DNA from 2 places in the Bacillus sp. CGMCC 1.16607 genome. Region 1 is predicted to be linked to the other one. Evidence: predicted binding sites of a transcription regulator. Region 1 holds the regulator's gene; the other holds the start of a gene.

Region 1 (7,644 bases):
CAGCTTCCATTTTTTCTGTGTTAGATACCATGTAAGCTGATACATATCCACGGTCAAATTGCATACCTTCAACAACATCAAGTTCAGTTGTGAAGCCTTTAGATTCTTCGATAGTGATAACACCATCGTTACCAACGCGCTCCATTGCTTCAGCAATTAATTGACCTACTTCATCGTCAGCCGCAGAAATAGCTGCAACTTGAGCAATAGAAGTTTTTGTTTCGATTGGTTTAGAAATCGCTCTTAATTCTTCAACAGCTGTTGCAACTGCTTTTTCCATTCCTTTACGGATACCCATTGGGTTTGCACCAGCAGTAACGTTTTTCAAGCCTTCACGAATCATCGCTTGAGCTAAAACAGTTGCAGTAGTTGTTCCGTCACCAGCAACGTCATTTGTTTTGCTAGCTACTTCAGCAACTAATTTTGCACCCATGTTTTCGAATGCATCTTCTAATTCGATTTCTTTAGCAATCGTTACACCGTCATTTGTAATTAATGGTGAACCGTATTTCTTTTCAAGAACGACGTTACGTCCTTTAGGTCCTAAAGTTACTTTTACTGTATCTGCAAGAGTATCCACCCCGCGTAGCATTGCGCGACGTGCTTCTTCACTAAATTTAATCTCTTTAGCCATTGTAAATTACCTCCCAAAAAGTTTTTTTCGTCGTTTTATATAGCGTAGCTAAGCTGGCAATTACTCACCAACAACAGCAAGAATGTCGTTTTCACGAATGATCAAGTATTCAGTACCTTGATATTTCACTTCTGTACCTGCATATTTTGAGAAGATAATGCGGTCACCTGTAGAAACTTCTAATGCTACACGTTCTCCATTATCAAGCACACGGCCAGTACCTACAGCAACAACCTTTGCTTCTTGAGGCTTCTCTTTCGCAGAATCTGGTAAAAGAATACCGCTTGCAGTTTTTTCTTCTGATTCAACAAGCTCGATGACAATGCGATCTCCTAGTGGCTTTAACAATTAAAACAACCTCCTCAAATGATATGTAATTTTCTTATTTATTAGCACTCTCATCACTTGAGTGCTAACACATTTTATATATTAAAGAATCTTCTATTGATTTGCAAGTATCATGCATAAATTTTTTCTAGTTAAATGTCGACTTTTTTAGACAAGTATTTTGTCCAATGGCAAGTTTGCACAACTCTATTAGTATAAGTTTCTTACCTATCAAATATTCCATTAGATTCGATATCCCTGAGTGGTTCTAATTGATACAAACCATGTTTTATGAGTAGAATGTATATATAGAAGTATTTTTAAAGGAGAACAAACTGTTGAAGAAAGAATATTGGATCATTCTCATTGTTTATATTGGAATGCAGTTCTCAAGCTTTATCGGGATTCCGCTTCTTACTATTCTAGGAGAAATATTAGGAAAGAATCCTGAAAGTTGGGCGGTCGCCTCTGTGTCCTACTGGCTGCTATTTAGTTTTACTATTACAACGATCATCATTCTCTTCATTTTGCAAAAAGAAATGAAGCAAGACCGACTGGAACGAAATTCGCTTCCTTTTGGAATTTCCTTATTATGGGCAATTATCGGTATTTTTTTAGCCTTAATTTCTCAAACCATTGCTGCGAATATCGAAAATTTGCTCGGAATTGAGCCGGGGTCAGAAAATACAAAAGAAATTATGGAAATCATTAATCTATTCCCATTTGTCATCATTGTCAGTTCCATTTTAGGCCCTGTATTAGAGGAAATCGTGTTTCGAAAAATTCTATTCGGGTCTCTATACAAGCGATTTAATTTTTTCCTCTCTGGGTTAATCAGTTCGGTTATTTTTGCACTCGCTCATATGGAGCCGGAACATGTATTGCTTTATTCGGCTATGGGGTTCACCTTCGCTTTTCTTTATGTAAAAACAAAGCGAATCTGGGTTCCGATATTTGCTCATGTCTCGATGAATACATTTGTCGTACTTATTCAGTCCATTTTTAAAGAAGACATTGAGAAAATGATGCGTGATGCTGAAAAAATTCAAGGATTCATCTCACTTTTTATGTAAACAACCTAATACAAGAACTCCACTTTTTGAAGTTCTATTTTTTTGGAGGGACAAATGAGACAATCACCATTAGGATCTGGCATCCTCTATCTTTTGCTAGCAGCTTTATTTACTTATTTCGCCATACAAAACGTTCGAGAAGGCGGTTGGGATTTCTTTTCTTATCTATTAGTCATTTTAGCCACCTTTGATCTAGGTTCAGGTCTTAAAATGATCGCCTTTCATTTTAAACTAAAAAAAGCTCGACCAAAAAAATGAGTCCGAAAATGGACTCATTTTTTAATGTCTAGCGCAAGCGTTCTAAACCCAACGTACAGGATGTATTAGTGTCGATAATGCGAAAGAACCTCCGAGTTTTTTATTCCTCTTCACTCGAGTAATGTTTTAAAAAGTAAATCAAACTTTGTAACTCGACCGCTAAATCAATATGATGAACACGAATCGAACTTGGAACAGCTAGACGTGCAGGGGTGAAATTCAAGATTCCTTTCACATTTGCTCTTATTAGCTTATCCGTGATCGTTTGAGCAACGGGTGCAGGAACAGTCAGAATCGCTACCTGGACCCCCAATTCCACTAATTTTTCCTCAAGATCATCCATGTGGAGAACTTTCACATCACCAATGAAGGTACCTACCTTCCCTTCATCTACATCAAAAGCAACTTCGATCTTTGTGTTATTATTTTTCAAAAAATTATAATTTAAAAAGGCCGTTCCTAAATTCCCCACTCCAATTAAAGCAACCTTTGTTAGCTCATCTTGGTCTAGTGTTTTGCGAAAGAACGATAATAAATAATTAACATTATAGCCATAGCCTTTTTTCCCTAACGCCCCAAAATAGGAAAAGTCTCTACGAATTGTAGCGGAATCTACTTTCACCGCTTCACTTAATTCAGCCGATGAAACCCTCTGCTTCCCAGAGGAATGTAAATTTTTTAAAAATCGATAATATAACGGCAGCCGCTTTGCCGTTGCTTGCGGTATTTTCATCTGCTCATTACTCATGTACCATCCCATCCCCTACCTCATCAAATTTTGCTTATCTATTTTACATCATTCACTCTTTTAAAATCACCATTTTTTCCACCTGTTTTTTCTACAAGAAAGGTTGGCCCAATGACCATTCCTTTATCTATCGCCTTGCACATATCATAAACAGTCAATGCACATACGGATGCTGCTGTTAGTGCTTCCATTTCTACACCCGTGTTTCCTTTTGTTTTCACAGTGGAATATATATGTAAGAGATAATCAGTCTCTATTTTTTCCCATGAAAAGGATAAGTCTATCCCAGTAAGAGGGATCGGATGACACATCGGAATTATTTCCCACGTTTTTTTACATGCCATCACAGCCGCAACTTGAGCGACAGCCAGAACATCACCTTTTTTCATCGTTTGATTTGTGATTTTTTCATATATTTCTTGATTTAGTCGAATACTTGACTGAGCAATAGCGGTTCTAACTGTTTCGGGTTTATCACTCACATCCACCATTTTTGCTCTGCCGCTTTCGTTAAAATGTGTAAGCTCTGCCATGTAAATACTCCTCCCAACCTAATCATACACTATTTTTTTACATCTGTGTGTGATGTTTGTATACCCCTTCACATATTCAACATTATTGCCGATATGTGTAGATTACGATACACTTATCTTAAGTAATTGAGGTGAAAATTGATGATTTTATTACAAGTTAATCAGCTATTTAAACATTTTGGTGCTGAAACCATTTTATCGAATATAAAGCTTGAAATTCAAACCCGTGATCGTATTGCCCTTGTTGGCCGTAATGGTGCAGGTAAATCAACTCTATTAAAGATTATCTCTGGTCAAATGAGCTTTGATTCAGGCGAAATCATTAAACCGAAAGATGTGACCATCGGTTATCTTGCCCAAAATACAGGTCTTGAGTCTGCTTTATCCATCTGGGAAGAGATGCTGACTGTTTTCAAGCCATTACAGCAGATGGAAAGAGAATTACGTCTACTTGAGGAAAAAATGTCCGATCCAACTGTTTTGGAGGATCCGGCTTTATACGAGCGCGTTTTGAAAGATTATGACGTCCTACAAATTACATTTAAGGATTCAGGTGGATATCAATATGAAGCTGACATTCGTTCTGTGCTTCACGGGTTGAATTTCCAATCCTTTGATTATTCTACGAAAATTGCCACTTTAAGTGGCGGACAAAAGACACGGCTCGCTTTAGGTAAGCTTCTTTTAACAAAACCTGATATCTTAATTTTGGACGAGCCTACGAACCATTTAGACATCGAAACTCTTTCCTGGCTTGAACAATATTTACAAACCTATAATGGCGCGATCTTAATTGTTTCGCATGACCGTTATTTCTTAGATAAGGTCGTTACACAGGTTTATGAAATGTCACGTAACCTTATTCAAAAATTCCTTGGTAATTATAGTACGTATCTCGACCAAAAAGCAGAACAGTATGAACGGGATCTGAAGCTTTTTGAAAGGCAGCAAGACGAAATTGCTAAGCTGGAGGATTTTATTCAGCGAAATTTGGCGCGAGCAACGACAACAAAACGTGCGCAGTCGCGCAGGAAAAAGCTTGAAAAGATGGACCGATTGGACCGTCCATTAGGGGATGAAAAATCTGCTTCCTTCCGCTTTGAGATCGAAAGACAAAGTGGCAATGAAGTTCTCAATTTAGATCAATTGGACATTGGCTACAAGCAGGAAGCTATCTCCAAAGATCTGAGCTTTCGATTAACACGTGGGGAAAGTGTAGCTTTAGTGGGACCAAACGGGATTGGAAAATCAACCTTATTAAAGACACTTATCGAAAAACTCCCTCCTCTCTCAGGGGGAATACGACTTGGTTCAAATGTAACCATTGGCTACTACGACCAGGAGCAGGCAGAGCTCTCCTCAAATAAGAGAGTGTTAAATGAATTATGGGATGACTATCCATTAAAACCTGAAAAAGAGATCCGCACTATTTTAGGGAATTTCTTATTTTCTGGTGAAGATGTTCTTAAAATTGTCTCCACACTTTCAGGGGGAGAAAAAGCAAGATTAGCCTTGGCGAAACTAATGATGCAAAAATCGAATTTCCTTATCCTCGATGAGCCTACCAACCATTTAGATTTGGATAGTAAGGAAGTATTAGAGAATGCACTCATTGATTATCCTGGAACAATTCTCTTTGTCTCTCACGACCGTTACTTCATCAACCGAATCGCCACGAAAGTGATTGAACTAAGTGAGCAGGGATGTAAGGAATTTTTAGGGGATTATGATTATTTTGTTGAAAAGAAAGAAGAAATTATTGAATTAAAAGCACTTGAACAAAAAGAGAAATCAGCTTCCATTGGTGCAGTCGATAAAGCCGATAAAAATACTTTCCATCAAGATAAAGAGGCAAAAAAACTTGAGCGTCAACGAAAGCGAAAATTAGAAGAAATCGAATCAAGAATCTCACAGCTTGAAGAAGAAATTGAACAATATGAGCAGCAATTATGTGATCCAGAAGTATTTCAACACCATGAAAAAGTGCTCGAAATTAATATGAAAAATGAACAAGCAAAAGTAGAGCTAGAAAGCCTAATGGAAGAATGGGCGGAGCTTGCTGATTAAGAAAAGCGTAAGCGCCCGATAAGTGACGTATGGACTGGTTCGCTCCGCAATCTAGCTGCGGCTCCTAGCCCCTCGAGGTCATAAGCCACTCCTGACAAGAAGGTAAAAGGCAACCTTCTTGTCTGGACCGTCTTATGCTTGTCAGGGCTGGTCAGTCGCCTCACTTTTTGATGCATGAGATAAAGGAAACACGAAGAGCGATAGCGATTCGATGTTGACTTATCATAAGGAGGAGAGGGACAGTATACTAGTCGCTGGGCGCTGGAGCTGGACAACTTTAAAAGTCCAAATAGTTATACTCCCTAATATGATAAGAAGAAGAAGCACGTGCTAATGTGCTTCTTCTTTTTTATCATATATTCCCTTTATAAGGACAAATGTCATAGAAATATATTATTTATACAATAGTATTTAGAAACTAATCCACAATACTATGCACAATTGAACGTTTATTCCTAAGGCTATCAACAGACTTATGCACATTATCCACAAAAATAATACGTTTTTTCCACATTATCCACAAAGTTGTGAACAAAACCTTCAGATATCCACAAAAAAATCCTCCTTTATGAAAAAAGAGGATTTTTATCTATGATTAATTGTGGATTTCTAAATCTAATCCTGGATTTGCATTTAAAGCCATATCTGCTCTTTGGCCCTTTTCAAATAGTACTGTGCCCGCGGCTGCAATCATCGCTGCATTATCCGTACACAGGGATAAAGGAGGAAAAATTAGCTCAACATCTTCAAAATTCTTAAATGCTTCACTTAGGGCTGTACGCAATCCTTTATTTGCAGCCACACCACCTGCAAGCAGCACTTGTTTCACTTGATATTCCTTTGTAGCTCTTACGGTCTTTGTTACCAATACATCAATCACACTCTGTTGAAAACTCGCGGCTAAATTTTCTGGTAAAATGGTCTCACCGCGTTGCGTTAAATTATGGACTGTATTGATTACCGCAGATTTTAATCCACTAAAACTAAAATCATACGAGCCTTCCTCTAACCAAGCTCTAGGCAAATCAATCGAAGGTTTCCCTTCATGGGCTAAGCGATCAATATGCGGCCCACCAGGGTAAGGTAAATTCAATGTACGTGCCACTTTGTCATATGCTTCACCAGCAGCATCATCTCTCGTTTCCCCAATTACCTGAAAATGACCATGTTCCTTCATGTATACTAGTTCCGTATGTCCACCTGATACAACAAGTGATAATAACGGAAAGTTCATTTCCTTTACAAGCTGATTCGCATAAATATGTCCTGCGATGTGATGAACAGCTACTAGAGGAATATTATGTGCAAATGCTAATGCTTTTGCCGCATTTACTCCAATTAATAAGGCACCCACCAAACCCGGCCCTTCTGTAACTGCAATGGCATCTAGTTCACTGAAAGAGAGTTCAGCTTGCTTCATTGCTTCCTCAAATACGATTGTCATTTGCTCTACATGATGACGAGAAGCAATTTCAGGAACGACTCCACCAAACCTTTTATGACTTTCAATTTGAGATGCAACGACATTAGCAACAATTTCTCTTCCGTTTTTAATGATTGCCACAGCCGTTTCATCACAGCTTGTTTCAATACCCATTATGAAAAGATCCTTTTTCATTAAATATTCACCCACATTACTAAGGCATCTTCAAGATTATCACTATAATAATTTTTTCGAATACCACCATTTTTGAATCCATACTTACGATATAAATTTTGAGCAACCGTGTTGGAAACCCTAACCTCTAATGTTACTGTTTTAGCTCCCATTTCTTTGACTGTTTCCATTACTTTTGCTAATAGTGCATCACCTAAATTTCTACCACGATATTCGGGTAGAACAGCAATATTTGTGATATGCGCTTCATCCACAATCATCCATACACCACAGTATCCGATAATCTTCTCATTCTCTTCTAGTACCACATATTTAGCAAACTGATTATTATGTAACTCATTGTAGAAGGATTCCTTACTCCATGGTACAGCAAAAGATAACTTTTC
Region 2 (7,644 bases), on a different contig from region 1:
ATGATACGACCTGTACGACGAACTTCGTCACCTTCTTTAATATCTGTGAAAGGACCAAGGATAATAATACCGACGTTATTTTCTTCAAGGTTTTGTGCCATACCCATAACGCCATTTGAAAATTCAACAAGTTCTCCAGCCATGACATTGTCGAGGCCATGAGCACGAGCGATACCGTCCCCAACTTGGATAACCGTACCTACATCACTCACTTGAATTTCCGACTGATAGTTTTCAATTTGCTTTTTAATCAGCGCACTAATTTCTTCAGCTTTGATGCTCATGAGTTTCACCCCTATCTTCGAAATCTATCCTAACAATTTACGTTCTAAACGTTCTAGCTTACCACGTAAGCTACCGTCAAAAATGCGATTCCCAATTCGTAGCTTTATGCCACCAAGTAATTCAGAATCAACAATGTTTTCAATGCGTAGTGATTTTTTACCAACCTTCGCTGCAAATGTTGCGGATAAACCTTCTTGTTCTGCTTCTGTTAACGGACGAATGCTGTACACAGTTGCTTCTGCAATACCACGCTCTTCATTCGATAACTCCACAAAATAATTAACTACATCCGCGATTTGATCTTCGCGATGGCGATCAATTAAGATCATTAAAGTATTCAATACAAATGAATTCACTTGAGAAAAAGATTCTTTAATAATCTCTTTCTTCTTTGCAATTGATACTTTAGGAGATTTTAATACGGCAGTTAGATCACTAGAATGAGTTAAAACTTCTTTAACTACACGAAGTTCTTCTTCCATTTGATCTAGAAGATTATTTTCCTTCGATAACTGGAAAAGAGCCAACGCATAGCGCTTTGCTACCGTAGAATTGCTCATCGCCCTTCTCCTGCCTCTTGGATATATTCATTAATTAATTTTTCTTGGTCAGCTGCACTTAGTTCTTTCTCAATTACTTTAGAAGCAATTAATACAGAAAGGCTTGCAACTTGGTCGCGAATAGCTGCGACTGCTTGTTCTTTTTGTTGTTCGATTTCACGTTTCGCTGCTTCTTTCACACGCTCTGATTCTGCACGTGCAGCCACGATGATTTCTTCACGTTGAACATCGCCTTGTTTTTTCGCGTTTTCAATTAATTCATGCGCTTCTTGACGAGCTTGCTTTAAAAGTTCACGTTGTTCTTCTAAAAGCTTGCTTGTTTCTTTACGGCTTTGTTCAGCCGCATTGATTTCGCCAGCAATATGCTCTTCACGCTGTTTCATGATGCCCATTAAAGGACCCCATGCGAATATTCTAAGCAGTACTAACAAGATAATGAACATAACGAGCTGGAACACAATGTCTCCACCGTTTATTTTACCTAGGCCAGCTTCTGCTGCACCTAAAACAAAATGACTTGTCATCACCACAGGTTCACTCCCTTCAAGAGTCTTACCCTTTTTAAAAACAGGGTGAATATATCAATCTGATTATTTTCAAGTTTGTGGACATAAAGGAATGGCGAAGGTTCTCATGGGAAAAACGCAAGACCGCTTTTCCTCGGAATGATCTCCGCCATTTTTGAACATTTTTTTATAAATTATTGACCTTGTACCATGAACGCGATAACAACCGCGATGATAGGAATCGCCTCAACTAACGCAACCCCGATGAACATTGTAGTTTGAAGCATACCACGAGCTTCTGGTTGGCGAGCCATACCTTCAACTGTTTTAGAAACGATAAGACCGTTACCGATACCTGCACCTAGTGCCGCTAAACCGATTGCAATTGCTGCTGCTAATAGACCCATTTTTTGTTTCCTCCTTAAAATGTATGAAAAGTATATTTTTGTTCAATAAATGAACGAGTTTATATTAATGGTCCTGGCTCACTTTATGTGCCAAATAAACCATTGTTAACATTGTAAAAATAAATGCTTGGATGGCGCCAACAAAGATTGAGAATCCTTGCCATACTAACATTGGTAGTGCTGCGGCTAAATGTCCGCCAACACCTGTAGCAAGACTTCCTGCTAGCAATCCTAAAAGAATCTCACCTGCGAAAATATTACCGTAAAGACGGAGACCTAACGTTAACGTATTGGCAAACTCCTCGATAATTTTCAGCGGGAACATAAACCACATAGGTCGGAAGAAATCCTTACCATATTCTTTTGCTCCCTTGAGCTTGATCGCATAGAAATGCGATAAACCCACAACCATTACGGCTAATGTTAATGTGATGGCTGGATCAGCGGTTGGTGATTTCCACCATAACTCGTGTCCAACTGTTATTGAAAATGGTAGACCTAGCATATTTGATACAAAAATATACATCAGTAAAGTGATCCCTAGAATATGGAATCTTCCACCTGTTTTCCAATCCATCGTGCTATTAACGATTCCTTTGACGAAGTCCATGACCCATTCAAAGAAATTTTGTATCCCTGTTGGTTTCATTGCTAACCTACGAGTGGATAATACCGCTATGATAAAAACAATGACACTAGCGATTGTAATCATCATCACGTTTGCTAAGTTAAAGGTTAAGCCCATAAACTCACGTAATGGAGCTTCATGATGCATCAGTTTTCACCTCTCTTCCCCGCTATTTACGTTTATAAAAAGACTGCAGAAAAAAATCTATCATAATGACTATATAGGATGTCATTAATCCCAAAACCATACTAATGAGATGAAAGTTGTCCGGGTATTTCAGGGCAACGATGACAGCAAAAGCTGCGGTTGCCATTCGTGAAAATGAACCGAGCGAACGAACCTTTTTCCCTTGTGAAACAGCTTTCCCGAAGCTTTCCGTTTTTCTAACCATGAGCCACAAATTAAACAGGCTTAGGCTTGTTCCAAAAATAAGCCCTAAAAAGATAGTTTTGTATTCAGTAAAACCCCAGCCTAAAACATAGATGGATAATAGAAAAAATATGTATTTGCGCTGACGGGTATACATGACCTTAATTTCTGGCATGGTAGGTTATTCTCCTGAAAAGAAGTGTTGGACTAAGCGAAGCATAGCGTATACACCTGCTGCCAATCCAATCAGTAAACCGATTATTAAAAATAGAGGTCCGGTTTCGAAGAGTCGGTCACACCATCTGCCAGCAAAAATGCCAATCAGAATAGACCCAACTAACTGAGATAGGATTGCGGACATTAATGCCATCGCTTTATACGGGCGGCGACCATGTTGACTCAAAGTTCACACACCCTTGCATTGAGAATGAGAAATGGGCTCCTGAGGTATTAAAAATGATTGTGGAAACGTGGGAAATATAGTTCCACAGGTTATGAAAACCCTAACATTTTACGCCCTAAGTAAGCATACAATAGGGTCTTGTCAATGTCAATCCATTTACAGTGAAAAAGTTCACAATCATTTATCAGAAAATTTCCCATGTTCTATTTTGCTATTTTGATCAATTTCTATTTATTCTTATTTACTAATTGTTCTATTCTAACTTTGGATATCTCAAATTTGTTGCATCCTTCACCTTGTCAATTCCTTCGATCCACTCCCAATTTCGATCATCGTTTCCACCATATCTTCTTTGTTAGACTTTTTGGCAAATACTTTTGCTAAATACACCCCTTGCTTCGGTGCTTGATTTAGTGACAATTCTTTTTCCAGCATACCTTTTTTTACATTCCTGTCCCAATCTAGATAACTAATAAATCGGTAATCCTCTGGATCAAATAAAGCAATACCGAATTCTTCAGCTCCACCTGGTAAATACACTTGATAACGTAGCGTATTTTCTTTGTCACCTGCCCCAATTTCAAATCCCATCACTCTCGGATAATCAGGCTCCTCTAAAACATAGATGAAGGGGAGAGAGATTTTTTTAGAATTGGCATTCACTTTCAGGTAACCGTCTTGAATTTTCTCCTTAAAATTGGTTGGGTCCACTTCTAACTGAATATCTACACTCCGTTTCTCTCCGGGTTGGAGGGAAAAAGACATTGGTAAGTGCCAAGTCATTCCTTGTATTTTTTTTGGAACGTCAAAGGAATAGAAAACCGTTTTTTGACTGACGTTTTCTATTTTTAATCTTGACCGGTGACTGTGATGTTGGTCATTTACTTGAAACTTCCCAAATTGTAGTGATCCTGGAGAAATAATTGATTCAGAATTGATGGCTTCTTCAATTTGGATTCGACCTGCCCCTTGTTCAAATGTCCGATACCACTCGTTTGTCGATTTTTCCAAAGGTAGGGCTGAATTCATTAATGCTGCCTTTATTTGTTCGGGTGACCAATCTGGATGGGCTTGCTTAATGAGTGCACACGCTCCAGCAACATGTGGGGCGGCCATACTTGTGCCTTGTAGCGACAAATAGCCACCTGGAACGGTACTGTGAATAGCTACCCCAGGTGCTAATACATCCGGTTTAATTTCCCATGTTCTTGTGACAGGCCCCCTTGAACTAAAGGCTGCCAGCACATCCTGCTCCTCTTCTTCAATGATTTTCATATGATGTTGTCCTCTTTTGATTTGCTGCTCAATTTGATTTCCAGCCTTTTTCGAGATGGAAGCGACAGGGATTCCAACATCAACTTGTAAGTTTCCGATAAAGTCCCCACTTGTGTTGTTATAAATAATGACTCCAGCTGCTCCAGCACGAACCGCATTTATCGCTTTTTCGGTAAAGGTTATTTTCCCTCTCTTGATGAGGACTATTTTGCCTTTTACATTCTTAAGTTGAACTTTAAGTCCAATTCCGCCCAAAGCCATTTCTTGAGAACGGTCTTTTATCCATTTATCTCCACCAATCATAGGTTCCAATTTGATTTTTCCCCTAGTTCCTTCTATTAATATATAAGGTACTTTTAGAATCGGCGTAGATGCTCCTACCGATATTGCTTTCGCTGCTGTTCCAGGTGAACCGACAGTCCATTTATTCGGACCTGAATTCCCCGATGATGTGACAGCAACGATTCCCTTTTCTGTCAATTTATTTAGAGCAAGGCTAATCGGTAAATCGGGCCCATTTACATTGTTGCCGAGCGATAAATTCACAATATCCACTTTATCCTTCACTGCTTGTTCAATGGCAGCCAATACTTGCTCTGTCGTCCCGCTCCCTCCAGGACCAAGCGCACGGTAGGCAATAATTTTCGCCTCCGGAGCGACCCCCTTCATTTTTCCATTGGCAGCAATGACTCCTGCGACATGGGTTCCATGTAGGGTAGGTTCCCCTTGCGCGGATGTTGTTTCCATCGGATCCTTGTCACCGTCAACTAAATCGTGGCCTCCTCCATAATTCCGCCTTAAGTCGGGATGTGAATAATCGACCCCTGTATCTATCACACCCACGGTTACTCCTTTTCCAGTTAAGCGGTTATTGTGTTGATCATAATATCCTCTAATTCTTTCCCCACCAATCAGTTTGATGCTTTCTGTACTCTCGACTTTATAGGTTTGGATGGGGGAAATGTCGAGAACTTCGGTTTGCCTGCGAAGTTTTTCGATTTGTTCCGTTGGCCCTTTTACCGAAAAACCCTTCAATACTTCGCTGAAAATATACCTTAGCTTTAAACCTCGATAAAGCTTTAATTTATTGATTATTTCTTGCTTTGGGATTTGATTTTTCAATAAAATGATGGCTACTTTTTCCTCATGAGGTGATTCGGTCGGTAACGGTGGATGGCGAAGTGGCTGCTTGCTTGAAACTCCATTTTGGAAAAATAACATCATAAAAATGATTAGAAAGGAAACCTTTTTCATCCATTTTCACCTTCTTTTTGATTAAGTTGGTCTTGAAAGGTGGAGAGTATGCAAGGTTCCCTATAAAAATTCGGTGAATATAATTGTGCGATATGGTTTTCCTGAGGAATTTGTTGATTGATATTAAGGGATTTCATATTTATCTGCGTTTTGTTGATATATCTGCGGGAAATTCTTATTTATCCGCGCCTTTTTGATATTTACCCGCGGGAATTTACAGTTTATCCGCGGAGTTCACAACCATATCCGCCTTTGTCACAATTAACGCCAAAAAAGACACTAGCCAAATGGTTAGTGTCTAATTTTTTTTACAAATATTCTTCTGGACGATCTTCTAGTTGCTTAAAATAATAACGGATCGCTTCGCCAATTCTTCTTGAAGCATTTCCGTCACCATATGGATTTGTTGCTTTGGCCATTTTTTCATATTCATCGCGGTTTGTGAGTAGTTTAGTTGCCATTTGATAAATCGTTTCCTCAACTACCCCCGCTAGCTTTAACGTTCCTGCTGAAATACCTTCTGGTCGTTCTGTTGTGTCTCGTAAAACTAAGACTGGTACACCAAGTGATGGTGCTTCTTCTTGAACACCACCGGAATCCGTTAAAATTAAGTAGGATCTAGCAGCAAAGTTATGGAAATCAATCACATCAAGCGGTTCAATTAAATGAATTCGCGGGTCATCTCCTAAAATTTCTGCAGCAATTTCTCTTACAACAGGGTTAAGATGGACAGGGTAAACGACTTGAACATCCGGTTGTTCCACAACGATGCGTTTAATCGCACGGAACATATTCCTCATTGGCTCACCTTGATTTTCTCGACGATGAGCGGTTAATAAAATGAGACGGTCGTCGCCAATTTTATCAAGAACCTCATGGTTGTATTCTTCTTTAACGGTTGTTTTCAATGCGTCGATTGCTGTGTTTCCAGTGATAAAGATACTTTCATTGTTCTTATTTTCTTTCAATAGATTTTCAGCTGACAATGCAGTTGGTGAAAAATGCAAATCAGCCAACACCCCTGTAAGCTGACGATTCATTTCTTCAGGGTATGGTGAATATTTATTCCACGTGCGCAAGCCTGCTTCCACATGACCTACGACAATTTGATTATAAAAGGCTGCTAAACTAGCAACAAAGGTCGTTGACGTATCACCATGAACTAGAACAATGTCAGGCTTCACTTCCTTCATCACTTGATCCAAACCTTCTAAACAACGTGTGGTGATATCAATCAATGTTTGACGGTCTTTCATGATGTTTAAGTCGTGATCTGGAGTGATTCCAAAAATAGTTAACACTTGATCCAGCATTTGACGGTGTTGGGCCGTTACTGTCACAATTGACTCGAAATGCTCAGGATGTTTATTTAATTCTAAAACAAGCGGTGCCATTTTAATCGCTTCTGGCCTTGTCCCAAAAATCGTCATCACTTTAATCGGTCTATTCAACAAGAACACCTTCTTTTCATTTGTCAGGTAATCTTTTACCTAGTTTTTAGCGGCTTGCCATTTTGACAAGCCGCTTTTGTTTAGTTTGTTTATGAACCTATAAGATACTAGGATGTGGATAACTTATTAACTGTATATTCACGTCCAGCGCAAGCGTCCTAGCCCCGACGTACAGGATGTACTAGTGTCAACAATGCGACAGGACGCCCGAGTTCTTGTCGACCTCGAGGTCAAATGTTCGCCACCCAAAAAGTCAAAGAACGACTTTCCGGGTGTCGAAGCATTTGCTTGGCAAACCAAAGAACGGTTTGCATAAGTGCGACTAGGTCTCTGGCTTCGCTACTCTCGCCAATCGACCAGTCTTCTTTATCGGGGCTTACAAGTGCGCTTGGCGCTTTTGTTTTTATTTCGTACCAAATAATCGATCCCCTGCATCCCCAAGTCCTGGAACGATATATCCATGATCATTTAGCTTTTCATCAAGTGCAGCAATGTAAATATCTACA

Evidence for each region. Region 1 encodes Rex, which represses fermentation and respiration genes when NADH is low (regulators of the CRP and FNR family bind a similar motif). Its sites were predicted from a motif close to TTGTGAAATATTTCACAA; they were not measured.
Region 2: the regulator Rex is predicted to act here: its motif matches at 3,318-3,335, upstream of ACFSO7_RS22830 (AtpZ/AtpI family protein).

Annotation. Positions count from the first base shown of each region.
Region 1 covers NZ_JBHUJX010000014.1:12,582-20,225, forward strand. The annotation lists gene groL (chaperonin GroEL) at 1-634, opposite strand, end outside; gene groES (co-chaperone GroES) at 695-982, opposite strand; gene ACFSO7_RS09495 (CPBP family intramembrane glutamic endopeptidase) at 1,300-2,034, shown strand; gene ACFSO7_RS09500 (YdiK family protein) at 2,089-2,292, shown strand; gene ACFSO7_RS09505 (redox-sensing transcriptional repressor Rex) at 2,393-3,040, opposite strand; gene moaC (cyclic pyranopterin monophosphate synthase MoaC) at 3,079-3,573, opposite strand; gene abc-f (ribosomal protection-like ABC-F family protein) at 3,715-5,640, shown strand; gene tsaD (tRNA (adenosine(37)-N6)-threonylcarbamoyltransferase complex transferase subunit TsaD) at 6,236-7,258, opposite strand; gene rimI (ribosomal protein S18-alanine N-acetyltransferase) at 7,258-7,644, opposite strand, start outside.
Region 2 covers NZ_JBHUJX010000036.1:77,877-85,520, forward strand. The annotation lists gene atpA (F0F1 ATP synthase subunit alpha) at 1-284, opposite strand, end outside; gene ACFSO7_RS22805 (F0F1 ATP synthase subunit delta) at 309-845, opposite strand; gene atpF (F0F1 ATP synthase subunit B) at 842-1,369, opposite strand; gene atpE (F0F1 ATP synthase subunit C) at 1,546-1,758, opposite strand; gene atpB (F0F1 ATP synthase subunit A) at 1,823-2,533, opposite strand; gene ACFSO7_RS22825 (ATP synthase subunit I) at 2,556-2,930, opposite strand; gene ACFSO7_RS22830 (AtpZ/AtpI family protein) at 2,937-3,125, opposite strand; gene ACFSO7_RS22835 (S8 family serine peptidase) at 3,450-5,687, opposite strand; gene wecB (non-hydrolyzing UDP-N-acetylglucosamine 2-epimerase) at 5,996-7,138, opposite strand; gene upp (uracil phosphoribosyltransferase) at 7,542-7,644, opposite strand, start outside.